DNA from 4 places in the Streptomyces sp. NPDC001068 genome. Region 4 is predicted to be linked to each of the others. Evidence: riboswitches for the same ligand, from Rfam matches in the RefSeq annotation. Region 4 holds a riboswitch; each other region holds the start of a gene.
What was found. A riboswitch is a leader RNA that binds a small molecule or an ion and turns the genes downstream of it on or off. The one in region 4 is predicted to bind cyclic di-AMP.
Positions count from the first base shown of each region.

Region 1: another riboswitch for cyclic di-AMP. It lies ahead of ACFY3I_RS28440 (NlpC/P60 family protein); the one in region 4 lies ahead of ACFY3I_RS37625 (transglycosylase family protein).
Region 2: another riboswitch for cyclic di-AMP. It lies ahead of ACFY3I_RS24665 (M23 family metallopeptidase); the one in region 4 lies ahead of ACFY3I_RS37625 (transglycosylase family protein).
Region 3: another riboswitch for cyclic di-AMP. It lies ahead of ACFY3I_RS33650 (C40 family peptidase); the one in region 4 lies ahead of ACFY3I_RS37625 (transglycosylase family protein).

Region 1 is NZ_JBIAYD010000010.1:351,682-355,335, reverse strand. It holds gene pcrA (DNA helicase PcrA) at 1-1,297, opposite strand, end outside; cyclic di-AMP (ydaO/yuaA leader) riboswitch at 1,619-1,788, shown strand; gene ACFY3I_RS28440 (NlpC/P60 family protein) at 1,797-2,942, shown strand; gene ACFY3I_RS28435 (hypothetical protein) at 3,173-3,526, opposite strand.
Region 2 is NZ_JBIAYD010000008.1:457,919-461,572, reverse strand. It holds gene ACFY3I_RS24670 (aldo/keto reductase) at 1-982, opposite strand, end outside; gene ACFY3I_RS24665 (M23 family metallopeptidase) at 1,224-2,258, opposite strand; cyclic di-AMP (ydaO/yuaA leader) riboswitch at 2,266-2,426, opposite strand; gene ACFY3I_RS24660 (PP2C family protein-serine/threonine phosphatase) at 2,695-3,654, opposite strand, start outside.
Region 3 is NZ_JBIAYD010000013.1:190,279-193,932, forward strand. It holds gene ACFY3I_RS33640 (helix-turn-helix domain-containing protein) at 1-860, opposite strand, end outside; gene ACFY3I_RS33645 (ATP-binding protein) at 1,073-1,531, shown strand; gene ACFY3I_RS33650 (C40 family peptidase) at 1,575-2,048, opposite strand; cyclic di-AMP (ydaO/yuaA leader) riboswitch at 2,052-2,265, opposite strand; gene ACFY3I_RS33655 (hypothetical protein) at 2,597-2,905, opposite strand; gene ACFY3I_RS33660 (ATP-dependent Clp protease proteolytic subunit) at 2,913-3,548, opposite strand.
Region 4 is NZ_JBIAYD010000017.1:39,215-42,868, reverse strand. It holds gene eno (phosphopyruvate hydratase) at 1-1,237, opposite strand, end outside; gene ACFY3I_RS37625 (transglycosylase family protein) at 1,570-2,244, opposite strand; cyclic di-AMP (ydaO/yuaA leader) riboswitch at 2,248-2,419, opposite strand; gene ACFY3I_RS37620 (transglycosylase family protein) at 2,619-3,626, opposite strand.

The DNA of each region.
Region 1 (3,654 bases), on a different contig from region 4:
AGACGGCGACATCGCCGGCCTTGGCCTCGCCCGCGTCCGTCAGACGGTCTATCTCGTCGGCGACGAACTGCGCCTCGTCGTGCTCGGTGTCGGCGACGTAACCGGTGATCCGCGCGCCCGCGCCCGCGTTGGTCCACAGGTTCTTCGGGCGGCGGGACTCGTTGCGCTCGATGACCGCGTTGGCGGCGGAGAGGATCGTCTGCGTGGAGCGGTAGTTCTGCTCCAGGAGGATCGTCGTCGCGTTCGGATAGTCCTCCTCGAACTGGAGGATGTTGCGGATCGTCGCGCCCCGGAAGGCGTAGATCGACTGGTCGGCGTCGCCGACCACGCACAGTTCGGCGGGCGGGAGGTCCTGCTCGCCCGGCGGTACGTCCTCCTCGTGCGCGCCGGTGCCGACCAGCTCGCGCACCAGGGCGTACTGGGCGTGGTTGGTGTCCTGGTACTCGTCGACCAGGACGTGCCGGAAGCGGCGCCGGTAGTGCTCGGCGACGTCCGGGAAGGCGCGCAGCAGGTTGACCGTCGTCATGATCAGGTCGTCGAAGTCGAGGGCGTTCGCCTCGCGCAGCCTCGACTGGTACATGGCGTAGGCCTGGGCGAGGGTCTTCTCGAAGCCGTCGCTCGCCCGGGCGGCGAAGTCCTCCTCGTCGACCAGCTCGTTCTTGAGGTTGCTGACCTGGGCGCTGAACGACTTCGGCGGGAAGCGCTTGGGGTCGAGGTCCAGGTCGCGGCAGACCAGCGCCATCAGCCGCTTGGAGTCGGCGGCGTCGTAGATGGAGAAGGAGGACGTGAAGCCGAGCTTCTTGCTCTCCCTGCGCAGGATCCGTACGCAGGCGCTGTGGAAGGTCATCACCCACATCGCGTTCGCGCGCGGGCCGACGAGCTGTTCGACGCGCTCCTTCATCTCGCCGGCGGCCTTGTTGGTGAAGGTGATCGCGAGGATCTGGCCCGGGTGCACCTGGCGCGCGCCCAGCAGGTGCGCGATGCGATGGGTGAGCACACGCGTCTTGCCGGAACCGGCGCCGGCCACGATCAGCAGCGGGGAGCCGGCGTGCACGACGGCAGCGCGCTGGTTCTCGTTCAGCCCCTCCAGGAGCGCGGCCGGGTCCAGGGCCGGGCGGGCGGCGCCGTCGCGGTAGTAGGCGTCGCGGTCCGGGGGCACGTCGAACCGCCCGCCGAACAGATCGTCCGGAACCGGCTCCGGCACGTGCTCGTCCTCGGGCGGCGGCGGGGGTTCCTCCTCGTGGCCCCGCGGGGGCTGGAGGCTCGCCAGGAAGCTGTCGTCAAAGAGGCTGCTCATCGCTCTCCGAGTCTAGGGCGCCCCACCGACAACCGGCCCCCACCCCGGAAACTCACCCCGGTCACCCACCAGAACCGCCCCCTCACGGGGAGCGATCACTCATCGTGAGCACGGACGCGCCCACCGACCGGGGTCCGGACCGCCCGAACCTCACTGGCATATCGGCGCGAACCTGCGCAAATCATCCCGCCCCGTCGATCCGCAACACCGAGGTCACGAAAATGTATCGGGCATATCGCACATCAAACTTCACATAGAGCACACGAGTTGGCTACCGTGCCGAGCAGGCCGTACGACCCCCACCGGCGAACCCGCCGGGCCGTACGTCCTCCGCCGAATCCAGGGTGCCACCGCGCATCCGGAACCGGGGACCCACCGACCCCGGGGTGAATCGGTCCCGACTCCCCTCCGGGGAACGGACCGTAGGGCAACCCTTCCGAACAACCGCCCGAACCCGACAGCTAACCCGGTAGGCGGAGCATGGAAGGAGTCGCCTCCGTTGGCGTCGCACCGCAAGTCGCGTCCGTCCGCAACGCGCGTAGCAGGCATACGCACCCCCGCCCTGGCCACCGCGGCCCTCACCTCCGTGGCGCTGCTCTCGCAGACGGCCAACGCCGCCCCCTCCGAGGACGGCAAGCCGAGCCTGGAGGAGGTCGAGAAGAAGGTCGACGCCCTCTACCGGCAGGCGGAGTCGGCGACCGAGAAGTACAACGCGGCCAAGGAGCGGACCGGCAAGCAGCGCAAGCAGGTCGACACCCTGCTCGACGACGTCGCCCGGCGCACGGACCGGCTCAACAGGGCACGTGAGGAACTGGGTTCCTTCGCCGCGGCCCAGTACCGGACCGGGGCCGCCGCACCGGACACCTCGACCTTCCTGCTCGCGGACAGCCCGCAGGACTACTTCGACCAGACGCAGCTGATGAACCGGCTGACCTCACGTCAGAAGGACGCGGTCGACGACTACACCACCCAGCAGACCGCGACGATGGCGAAGCGGCAGGAGGCCGCCAGGAGCCTGGAGACCCTCACCGACACCCAGGACGACCTCAAGACGGCCAAGACCACCGTCCAGAACAAGCTGGCGTCCGCGCGGAGGATGCTCTCCGACCTGACGGCCCAGGAGAAGGCGCGGCTGGCGGAGATCGAGAGGAAGAAGCAGGCGGAGGCGGCCCGCGAGGCGGCGGAGCTCGCGAAGCGGCAGGCGGCGGCCGAGCGGCAGGAGAGCTCGTCGTCCTCGGGATCGGCTTCCGGCGACTCCTCGTCGTCCTCGTCGTCTTCCTCGTACGGTACGAAGGCAGCCAAGGCGATCGCATTCGCCCGCGCGCAGATCGGCAAGCCGTACGTGTGGGGTGCCACCGGCCCCGGCTCCTACGACTGCTCCGGCCTCTCCCAGGCCGCCTGGAAGGCCGCGGGCGTCTCGCTGCCGCGCACCACCTACGACCAGGTGAACGCCGGCACCACCGTCTCCCTCGCCGACGCCCACCCCGGCGACCTGGTCTTCTTCTACGACGACGTCACCCACGTCGGCATCTACATCGGCGACGGCATGATGATCCACGCCCCCAAGCCCGGCGCCTACGTCCGGGAGGAGTCGATCTACTACGGCGGCGAGTCGATCATCCACAGCGTGGTGCGGCCGGCCTGAGAGAGCGGGCCGAGCGAGCGGGCTGGCTGGAGGCGCGGACCCGTGCGTGTTTCGTGCCGCACGCGCGTGTGCCCGGTTCGTTCGGCGGTCGCCGGTCCCCGGCATCGGCGTCACGTCCCGCATCCCACCTCTTCGCGCCTGGCGGGTGCGGTGTCCGCCGGCAGCCGGGGCCGCCGCGACGGCCACCGGCATCGCCGGGTCGCGCACCCGGAGCCCGTGCCGTCAGAGGGTCACGTCCACAGCACGGCGATGAAGATGTTCGCCATGGTCAGCGCACCGACCAGACCGAAGGCGCCCTTCTCCACCTTCTCGTCGTCCCGTTTCACGTAGACCAGTCCGAGGATCACGATCAGCAGCGCGAGCTTCACGCCGATCTTCACGGTGTTGACGTGGTGGTCGTCGGCCTCGTTGAGACCGACCAGGATCACGCCGGTCGCGAGCATGGTGAACGCGCCGTGCAGCATCCCGGGGACGAACCGGGCGGTGCCCTGGCCCATCGCCTTCATCTGGGTGAGGAAACCGCCGAGGAGCGCGGCGATGCCGATGATGTGCAGGCCGACGAAGAGATGGATGAGTACGCCCATGGCCCCGGAGCCTAATCAGCGTCCCCCGGGGCGCCGGGCACCGGCCCCTCCCTCGGCCACCCGCCGGGTGCCGGGCACGGCGTCGCGGAGGCGCACGGCTTCGCATATATGCACCCCATAGCACTCGG
Region 2 (3,654 bases), on a different contig from region 4:
AGGCGGAAGCCGCCGTGAGGCGGGTCAGTTCCTGGTCGGTCAGTTCCAGCTCCGCCACCCCCAGCAGGGCCGGGAGCTGTTCCACCGTGCGGGCCGAGGCGATCGGGGCCGTGACCGTGGGCTGGGCCGCGAGCCAGGCCAGGGCGACCGTGGCGATCGGGGCGGAGTGGGCGTCGGCGATCTCGTCCAGGGCGGCCAGGACCTGCCGGCCCCGCTCGCTCTCCAGGTACTGGGCGGCACGGCCCGAGCGGGCGCTGTCGACGGTCGCGCCGGGCCGGTACTTGCCGGTGAGGAAGCCCGCGGCCAGCGCGAAGTAGGGGACCGCCGCGAGACCGGTGCGGGAGGCCAGCTCCTGGAGGGGACCCTCGTAGGTGTCGCGGGAGACGAGGTTGTAGTGGGGCTGGAGGGCGACGTACCGGGCGAGGCCCTCGCGGTCGGAGAGGTCCAGCGACTCCTGGAGCCGCTCGGCGGTGATGTTGGAGGCGGCGATGTGCCGGACCTTGCCCGCGCGCACCAGTTCGTCCAGGGCACCGACGATCTCCTCGACCGGGATCTCGGGCTTGTCGAAGTGGGTGTAGTAGAGGTCGATGTAGTCGGTCCCCAGGCGCCGCAGTGAGGCGTCCGCGGCGGCCTTGATGTTGGCGCCCGACAGACCCGGGTAGTCGGGGTGCTGGCTGACCTTCGTCGCGATGACGACGTCCGAGCGGTTGCCGCGCGCCTTGACCCACTTGCCGATGACGGTCTCGGACTCGCCGCCCTGGTGGCCCTCGATCCAGGCCGAGTAAGAGTCGGCGGTGTCCACGAAGTTGCCGCCCGCTGCCGTGTACGCGTCGAGGACGGCGAAGGACGTGGCCTCGTCGGCGGTCCAGCCGAAGACGTTGCCGCCCAGGCAGAGCGGGAATACCTCCAGGTCGGAGGCACCGAGCTTGCGCAGAGGGCGGGAAGCGGAGGGGGAGGCGGAGGAGTCCGGAGTAGAGGTCATGCCTCAGTTCAACATCGTCGGCCGGGGGTCCGATGCCGCCACAACGCGAAGTTCTCGTAAAAGCGGAAGGCGTCGCTGCGGAAGGCGTTCTCGTAAAAGCGGAAGGCGTCGCGACGGAAGGCGTTCTCGCAAATGCGGAAGGCGTCGCCCGGTCCCGGACACCGTCCCCCGGACGCACCGGACCGGCAGCCCTGACGTCGGGGGGTCGTCGTCAGGGCCGCCGGGGATCAGTGGGGGTCCGTCAGGGGTTCAGGCCCTTGCCGCGCAGCCAGGTCATCGGGTCGATGCCGGTGGCCTGGCCGCCGGGGTGGACCTCCAGGTGGAGGTGCGGGCCGGTGACGTTGCCGGTGGCGCCGACCCGCCCGATGACGTCACCGGTGGCGACCTTCTGGCCGACCTTGACGCCGATCGAGGACTGGTGGCAGAACCACAGCTCGGTGCCGTCGTCGAGGGTGAGGATCGTGCGGTAGCCGTACGAGCCGGCCCAGCCGGCCTCCGTGACGGTGCCGCTGTGCACGGCCTTGATCAGGGTCCCGGTGGGGGCGGCGAAGTCGAGGCCGGTGTGGTAGCCGGAGGCCCACATGGAGCCGGCCTGGCCGAAGGTGCCGGTGATCGTGTAGGAGACGACCGGCAGCGTGTACTGCTTGGCCAGCGCGGCGAGCCGCTTCTGCTCGGCCTGCGCCTTCTCGGCGGCCTGCGCCTTCTCCTTGGCGTCGGCGGCCTGGGTCGCCGCGGCCTTCTCCGCCTTCGCCTCCGCGTCGGAGACCGCCTTGTCGGCGGCGGCGACGGCCTTGGCGGTGGCCTTCACGTCGATCTGGGTCTGCTGCTGCTCGGCCTGGGCGATGATCCGGCTGCGCAGCGCCTCACCGGCGTCGGAGGAGGAGTCGGCGTCGGTGGCGGTCGCCGTGGTGACGCTGCTGAGCGCGGTGGGGGCCGCCTGGTGGCCGCCGTCGTCGCCGAGCAGGGAGTCGACGGAGGACGGCAGGTCGGGCAGCGAGATGGAGACCGGCGGCTTGCCGGTGTTGGCGCTGGCCATGCCGCCCGCGCCGACGGCGGCGATGACGCCGACGCCGAGAACCGTGGAGCTCCGCGCGAGGCCTCCGCCGCGCTGCTTGGCGACGCGGTGCCGGCCGCGTACCGGGGCGAGGGACTCCTCGGTGGGGTTCCACTCCTCCCAGGGGCCCTCGTCGGTGCGCTGTCCACCGAGGCCGTAGGCCTCGGGCTGACGCTGGCTGGGCACGAACGGGGCTGTCGGAGCAGGCCGGTTGGACGCCACGCGGGCGCACTCCTTTCCTTCCGCTGCCTACCGGGTTAGCTGACGGGTTCGGAGCAGGAAGGTCTCCTACGCGCGTATACCGACCGATTTCTACCCGGTGGTATTAGTGCGATTCACCCCAAGGTGGTGGTTCCCCGGTTCCCTTGCGGGATTCGGCGCGTGCGCGCGGAGCCGTCGCGGGTGACGGCTGTGACGACCGCGCTGCGTTATCGAACGTTAATAGACCCGGCTATCAGATTCCAAGCCGTTCTCCTTGATCATTACGCTTTCAAGGCGTGGACTTACCTGCTACGAACGGTCAAAAACGGTCGAGTTGACCATGTGTTCTGTACAGCTCAGGAGTCACAGCAGTTTTGATGGTGACTCAGACGTTATGCGGACGGCTTCCGTCCGCGCACCGTGGGTGACCATCCGCAGTACGGCCCCGTGATCGCGTTCAGGGCCGCCGCACCGCGAGCAGCGCCATGTCGTCCGTCATGCCGCCCCCGGTGTGCCGGCGCACCTCGGCGGCGATCCGGGCCAGCAGCGGACCGGGGGCGGTGAGGGCCCGCCCGGTCAGCCGTCGCTCGGGGTCGTAGAACACGCCGCGCGCGTCCCGCGCCTCGGAGAGGCCGTCGGTGTGCAGCAGCAGCGTGGCCCCGCTCGGGAACGGGTGCTCGGCGGCCCGGTCCGGCCCGTCCCCCAACTCGCCCATCCCCAGCGGCAGCGCGGCCTCCGGCACTCGCACCGGGAAGACCACGCCGTCACCGTGCAGCAGCAGGGGCGGCGGATGTCCCCGGTTGACGATCCGGACCGTGCCGTCCCCGTGCGGGAGTTCGGCGAGCACGGCGGTGGTGAACCCCTCGTACGCGTCGACTCCGCCACGCCGGACGCACTCGCGGGTCATCGCCCGCTCCAGCCGCCCCGCCACCCCCTCCAGGGTGACCTCCTGCTCGGCGGCCTCCCGGAACGCGCCGATGACCACCGCCACCGCGGCGACCGCGCCCATGCCCTTGCCGCGCACGTCGCCGACGACCAGCCGCACGCCGAAGGGGGTGTCCTGGACCGCGTACAGGTCGCCGCCGATGAAGGTGCCCTCCTGGGCCGCCTCGTAGCGCGCGGCGATCTCGAAGCCGCCGATCCGCTCGGCGGGCTCGGGCAGCACCGCCCGCTGCGCCGCCTCGGCGACCTCGCGGGCGGAGGCGAGCCGCCGGTCGCCGAGGCGGACGATCCGGTTGATGCCGGCCGCGAGGGCTGCGACCGTGGCCACGGTCACCATCTCGGTGACGGCGTCCGCGTCCGGCCCGAACCCGAACCGGGCGTGCACGGCGTAGGTGGCGAGGAAGGACGCGATTCCGGTCAGGACGGTGGTGCGCAGGGACGCGAGGGGCGCGGCGATCAGCGGAGCCGCCGTGAA
Region 3 (3,654 bases), on a different contig from region 4:
TACGCGCCGTCACCTATCCCGGCGATGTAATCCAACGAGTCCTCGGGTGAAAGGGCGTGCATCTGAAGGGAGTTGAAGGCCTCCGTGTAGGACTGGAGGTCTTCTTTCCGTTCGAGGTAGAGGCTACTCGTCAACTGGTCGAGAACAACCACGTCCAGATCAGAAGTGCTCGGAAATGAGAAGATTACGAAAGGCCCGGTGATGCCGATATGCGCTCCGGCCGAGAACGGCAGCACCTGGAGCCGTACCTGGGGCAGCCGGGCCGCCGCCGCCAGCCGCTCCAGCTGACGCGCCATCACCCCCGGGCCGCCCACCTCCCGGCGCAGCACGGCCTCGTCCAGCACCGCGCTCAGCTCCAGCGGCGGATGGTTTCGCAGCACGTCCTGCCTGGCCAGACGCACCTTCACGAGGGCGTCCAGCGCCTCGTCGTCGAGCCCGTCGACGGCCGCCCGGGTCACGGCGCGCGCGTACTCCGGGGTCTGCAGCAGCCCCGGCACGACGGAGGTCTCCAGCGTGCGCATGGCGCGGGCCTGCGACTCCAGGCTGATGAAATCGCGATAGGTGGGCGGCAGGACCCCGCGATAGGCGTGCCACCAGTGGTGCCGCCCGGCGGTGTCCTCCGACCCCGCCAACACCAGCAGCAACTCGCGCAGTTGTTCCTCGGCCACACCGTAGGCGTCGAGGAGTAACCGCACATCGGCCGGTTTCACACCACTGGCGCCGGTTTCGATCCGGCTCACCTTCGACTGATGCCAGCCCACCAGGCGGGCGGCCTCGCCGCTCGTGAGGCCGGCGCCGGTGCGCAGTGTGCGCAGCTCGGCGCCGAGTTTCCGGCGGCGCACCGCGGGACCGTTCTGCATGGGCTACTCCTTACTCCTTCCGGGTCACCCAAATACGCTCTGAGGTCGCAGAGTTCACCGCATCGAGCGACAGATATATGCATATCTTGGTGGATCGCTCCCCTGGCCGCCCCGGTAATGGCAGTCTGGCGAAGAAGCACCAGTCCGGGACCGTACTCGAACCATCCGCACCGTGTCGGACCACGGTCCCGTGGGAAAGGGACGACGTCGCCATGGCAGACCACCTGGAAGCATCCATCACTCTGCCGAGCGATCCCGCCTCGGTGTCCACGGCCCGTTCCTACGCGCTTGGCACCCTCGCGGAATGGGGGCTGTCACCCCGGACGGAGACCGCGGACACCATCCGCCTCATCGTCTCCGAGCTCGCCACCAACGCGGTGCAGCACACCTTCGGGCAGTCCCCCACCTTCACGGTGGACCTCGTCCTCGACCGTGACGAACGGCTGCGCATCGGCGTCACGGACAGCCACCCGCGCTTCCCCAAGAGACTCCCGGCCGCGGTCCAGCAGGACAACGGGCGCGGCATGGTCATCATCCGCTGGCTCACCGCGGAGTGCGGTGGCAGGCTCCGGGTGCGTCCCACCCGGGAGGGCGGGAAGACCGTCTTCATCGAGCTGCCCTGGGCCGTCCCGGCCGGCACGGTCACCGCGGCCGGCCAACAGGAACCGTAGCCCTGAGTTCCTGCCGGCCGGCCGCGGGGTGGTTCCGGGCGGGTCAGCTGACCCGGCCGTACCAGACGCTGCGCGTCCAGATCTTCTGGAGCTTCACCACGTCCCCGGTCTTCGGGGCGTGCCAGATCTTTCCCTTCCCGGCGTAGATGCCGACGTGGTACACGCTGGAGCCCGAGTGGAAGAAGACCAGGTCCCCGGCCTTGCGGTTGCCGGCCGAGATGTGACGGGTCTTGTTGTACTGCTGGGCCGCCGTACGCGGGAGCTTCTTGCCCGCCTTCTTGAACGAGTACAGCGTGAGCCCGGAGCAGTCGAACCGGTTCGGTCCGGTGGCACCCCACCTGTAGGGCGAGCCCTTCTTCGAGGCCGCGACCTGAAGTGCCTTCGTCGCCATCGTGGCGGCCGAGGCGTCGGAGGCGACACCGGGGATCACGATGGAGCCGCCCACGGCGGCGATGGTGAGTGCCGAGGCCGTGCCGGCCCGTGCCATCAGCGACGGGACACGATTGAGCGCAGTCATGCGCAACCCTTCGTCAGCCGCCTGTGAAGGATGACCTGTCGGATTCGGGCTGGCGAAGTTGCCCGGCCGTGTTTCCACGGCTTCACCCCAAGGGCTGCGCGGTCCGGTCGGACTTCGACCGTGCCGGCGACCCGTCGTGCTCGGGTCCTCCACTCCTGCCGATCCACTTCCGTCGACCGGTCATCCGGGCGGCGGCAGGACTCGGCGTCCGCCCGGATCGCCCCGCCGCTGTGGCGGGGGCTTGTCGTCAGACAGGGATCTTCACCTACGTGTGTCCGAAAATCCCAACGGAACCGGTTATTTGTGGGGTTACTCACCACCCACCCGTTCGGGTGGACAGGGGTGTGTTCGAATATTCGTCAACTGGCCTGCGTAGCCCCGGACCTGCGGCGCAGCCCCTCGCGGGCGCTCTCTCGCGCGCATCCTGAGCGGTCTCGTCGGTCAGGTAAAACCACGCCACGCTCCGCCGAACAGCCGTAACCCCTTTGGGTCGTTTCAACTCCGGCCCCGTCGGCCGGTGGACGTGGTGCACCGGACTTCGGCGGGCCTCACCGTACGCAGTCGGGCGGGAGTACGACGCGCGCGGTCCGGCGCTCACCGTCGAGCACCCGCAAAGCGCGTGCCAGCGTGTCCCCGTGGAGCTCCGACTCGCCCCGCCCGTGCATCAGGGCGAGCGCGTCGCGCAGCTCTGCCGCCGCGCGCACCAGCGCCTGCGCGGCGCGCAGCCCACGATAGGTGTCCTCGTTCTGTGCCGGGTTGATCCGGCCCAGCAGGTCGACGACGTCCAGGTAGCGGTCGATCAGCTCGCCCTCGGCCCGGGTCAGCGCGGGCAGCGGTGGCAGCTCCGGCAGCGGCATCGGGCGCTCACCCCGCGTCCGGCAGGCCGAGCATGCTCCTGCGGCTGGGCACGACGCGGTCCACCAGCCCGTACGCCAGCGCGGCCGGCGCGTCCAGTACGAGGTCCCGCTCCAGATCCCGGTGGACCTGGGCGGCGGTACGCCCGGTGTGCCGGACGAGCATCTCCTCCAGCAGCGCTCGGGTCCGCTCCAACTCCGCCACCTGGATGGCCAGATCACTCGGCCGGCCCTGTACCGGTTCCGGCAGCGACGGCTGCCGGAGCACGATCCGCGCGCCCGGCAGCATGGACCGTTTGCCCGGGGTGCCCGCCGCGAGCAGCACCGCGGCCGACGCCCCGGCCTGGCCCAGGCAGATCGTCTCCACGTCGCAGGTGACGTACCCGACGGTGTCGTAGATCGCGGTCATCGCGCTGAACGAGCCGCCCGGGGAGTTGATGTACAGCGAGATGTCCCGGTCCGGCGAGGCGTGCTCCAGGTGCATGAACTGCGCCGTCACGTCGTTGGCGGAGGTCTCGTCGACGGGTGTGCCGAGAAAGACGATCCGCTCCTCCAGCAGCTTCGCGTACGGATCCAGGGTGCGCTGCCCGGCGGGGGTGCGTTCGGTGAACTCGGGCAGGACGTAGCGGGCGGACGGTCGGGTCATGGCGTACCCCTCCTCGCGGCTGAGCTGTCTCAGCGGCCGAACTCTCGGTAAGGAACGTACAGGATGTACAGAACGCTGGGAGGGTGTCGAGCCGGGATTCCGCTGT
Region 4 (3,654 bases):
CGTCGAGGATCTCCTCGATGCGCAGCAGCTGGTTGTACTTGGCGACGCGCTCGGAGCGGGCCGGGGCGCCGGTCTTGATCTGGCCGCAGTTGGTGGCGACGGCGAGGTCGGCGATGGTGACGTCCTCGGTCTCGCCGGAGCGGTGGGACATCATGCACTTGAAGCCGTTGCGCTGAGCCAGCTCGACGGCGTCCAGGGTCTCGGTGAGCGAACCGATCTGGTTCACCTTCACCAGCAGGGCGTTGGCGGCGCCGTCCTCGATGCCGCGGGCCAGGCGCTCCGGGTTGGTGACGAACAGGTCGTCGCCGACGATCTGGACCTTGTCACCGAGCTTGTCGGTGAGGACCTTCCAGCCGGCCCAGTCGTCCTCGAACAGCGGGTCCTCGATGGAGACCAGCGGGTAGGAGGCGACGAGTTCCTCGTAGTACTCGGTCATCTCGGCGGCCGAGCGGGACTTGCCCTCGAACTCGTACTTGCCGTCCTTGTAGAACTCGGACGCGGCGACGTCGAGCGCGAGCGCGATCTGCTCACCGGGGACGTAACCGGCCTGCTTGATCGCCTCCAGGATGAGGTCGAGCGCGGCGCGGTTGGACTCCAGGTTCGGGGCGAAGCCGCCCTCGTCGCCGAGACCGGTGGACAGGCCCTTGTTCTTCAGGACCTTCTTCAGGGTGTGGTAGACCTCGGCGCCCCAGCGCAGCGCCTCGGAGAAGGACTCCGCGCCGATCGGGGCGATCATGAACTCCTGGATGTCCACGTTGGAGTCCGCGTGCGAGCCGCCGTTGAGGATGTTCATCATCGGCACGGGCAGCAGGTGCGCGTTGGGGCCGCCCAGGTAGCGGAACAGCGGCAGGTCGCTGGCCTCGGAGGCGGCGTGCGCGACGGCGAGGGAGACGCCGAGGATGGCGTTGGCGCCGAGCGAGCCCTTGTTGTCGGTGGCGTCCAGGTCGAACATGGCCTGGTCGATCAGGCGCTGCTCGGTGGCGTCGTAGCCGACGAGCTCCGGGCCGATCTGCTCGATCACGGCGAGCACGGCCTTCTCGACGCCCTTGCCGAGGTAGCGGTTGGGGTCGCCGTCACGGAGCTCGATGGCCTCGAAGGCGCCGGTGGAGGCGCCGGAGGGAACGGCGGCACGACCCGTGCTGCCGTCGTCGAGGCCGACCTCGACCTCGACCGTGGGGTTGCCTCGGGAGTCCAGGATTTCCCGGGCTACGACGACGTCGATGGACGGCACGAGCATCTCCTTCTTGGGATGTGACGCTGGTTGTGCGGGCGCACGCGGGCCTTGTCGGCCCTTGCTCAGCCTTGCGACTAGAGCCTATCCGCCCCGGGCCCGTCAGCCGGCCGACCGACCGGCCCGTGGACACACAGACGGTACTCATTGTTCATGTGCGGAACAAAGGGGGGTCCGATGAAGAACGGAAGAAGAGCGGGTCACGAAGAGGAACCCCGCTCCGGTGCGTACGGGGGAAAACGCACCGGAGCGGGGTTCCGTGGGGGGACGGGGGTGGTCCTCACGTGGCTCCCGCCGGACGGGCCACGGTTGCGCGGGGGCTGCGGTGCAGCCGGGTTCTACTTCAGGTGCAGCTGCTGGCCCGGGTAGATGAAGTCGGCGTCGTCGACGATGTCCTTGTTCAGCTTGAACAGCGCCTGCCAGCCGCCCTTGACCTTGTGCTTCACGGCGATCGTGCTGAGCGAGTCGCCCTTGACGACCTTGTACTCGCCGTCGCCCTTCTTGACCTTCTTGCCGGTCGGGGTGGTGACCGTCTTCTTGGCGGCCGGACGCTCGGCGGAGCGGGAGGCGGTCCGGGTGTCGCTCGAGCGGGTGGCGGTGCCGCTGCTCGACGAGCCGCTGGAGCCGGAGCCCCCGGTGGAGGCGCCGGACAGACCCGTGCCGCAGACCGGCCAGGCACCCTTGCCCTGCGCGGCGAGGACCTTCTCGGCGATCTCGATCTGCTGCGCCTTGCTCGCCTGGTTGGCCTGCGCGGCGTACTGCGTGCCGCCGTACGCGGCCCAGGTGGAGGCGGAGAACTGCAGCCCGCCGAAGTAGCCGTTGCCGGTGTTGATGGCCCAGTTGCCACCGGACTCGCACTGGGCGACGGCGTCCCACTCGGAGGCGGTGGCGGCGGAGGCGGTGCCCGAGGCCATCAGCGGAGCGGCGATGGCGACACCGGTGACGCCGGCGAGCGCGGCGGCACGGGTGGCCATGGACGGACGACGGTGCTTGCCCTTGCCGGAAAACAGCATGGAGGATCCCCTCACCGACGCCTGCGAGGTGAGCTGTCGGGTTCGGGCCGAATGAGTTGCCCGGCCGCGCACCTCACGGTGCGCGGCTTCACCCCGAGCCGGACACGGCGGTCTCAACCACCGGTCCCGGCACCTACCTTGGGTCCCCCGCTCCTGCCTACGGCGCTTGACGCGACGACTGTTCCCGGGTGGCCACTGGCAGGACTCGGCGTTGCGGCGGCCGGGGCTCGTGGTGACGAGCGGCCTCGACCGTAAACAGGCGATCAGGTGAATTTCAAAGATGATCAGGGCTTCTGAGACTCATCCCACACTTTCCCCAAATCGGACATTTACCGTCCAAGCAGGGCGAGTTGAGGGGTCCGCCCCTGTCGCCATCAGTCCGTTTCGCCACTGAGTTTCAGGGTCTGACCGGGGGCGATGTCATCCGCGTCGGCACCGATGTCCGCCTTGTTGGCGGCATACAGCGCGCGCCACCCGCCGTCCAGGCCAAGGGAGTCGGCGATGGAGGCGAGCGTGTCGCCGTCCCGGACGGTGTACGTGCCCGCACCCGGCGAGGCATGCCGGCCGGCGGAGGCGGCACTCTGACCGTTTGTCACGTTTTCGTCCGCCGAGGTGCCGCGGTGCTTGCCGCCGCCGGTGACGGCTCCGGTGTCGACCAGATCCCAAGAGCTGCCCGTCTGCCACGAATTGTCCGAGTCGTCGGATTCGGGCACTACGGGGCTCTCGCTGGCCTTTGCGGTATCAGACGCCTTGGATTCCGACTTGTCCTTCTTCGTGGAACCCGCGGCGGAGTCCTTGCCGGAGTCGTCGCTCGCGCTCGGAGACGGGGTGGCGGAGCCGGAGTCCGTGTCACCCGAGCTGTCGTCCGAGGTGCTGGAGGAGCCGGAGGAGCCGGAGTCCAACGAACCGGACGAAGTGGTCGAATTCGACAGTCCCGAGGAGGAATCGGAGGAGCCGGACACGTCGTCCGATCCGTCGAGGCCCGTGTCGACGTTCACCGAGGCGTCGTCCGAGGACAGCCCGGCGAGCAGGGCACAGGTCCGCCAGGGCTTGGTGCCCTGGTCGGCGAGGATCTTCTCGGCGACGGCGATCTGCTGCGAACGGCTCGCCTGGTCCGGCGTGCCGGCGTACTCCTGGCCGCCGTAGTGGTCCCAGTCCTCCTGGGACATCTGCAGGCCGCCGTAGTAGCCGGTGCCCGCGTCCATGCTCCAGGAGCCGCCGCTCTCGCATTCGGCCACCCGGTCCCAGGTGTTTCCGTCGGCCGCGCTGGCGCTCGCCGCGCCGAGGAGCGGAATGGCGATGGCCGAGCCGGTCACGCCGGCCGCGACGAGGAGAGCCGGAGCCTGACGGGGGCGACGGTGACGACCGTTCCCGGAGAGCATGCGGAGACCTTTCGAGCGACAGCGGTGA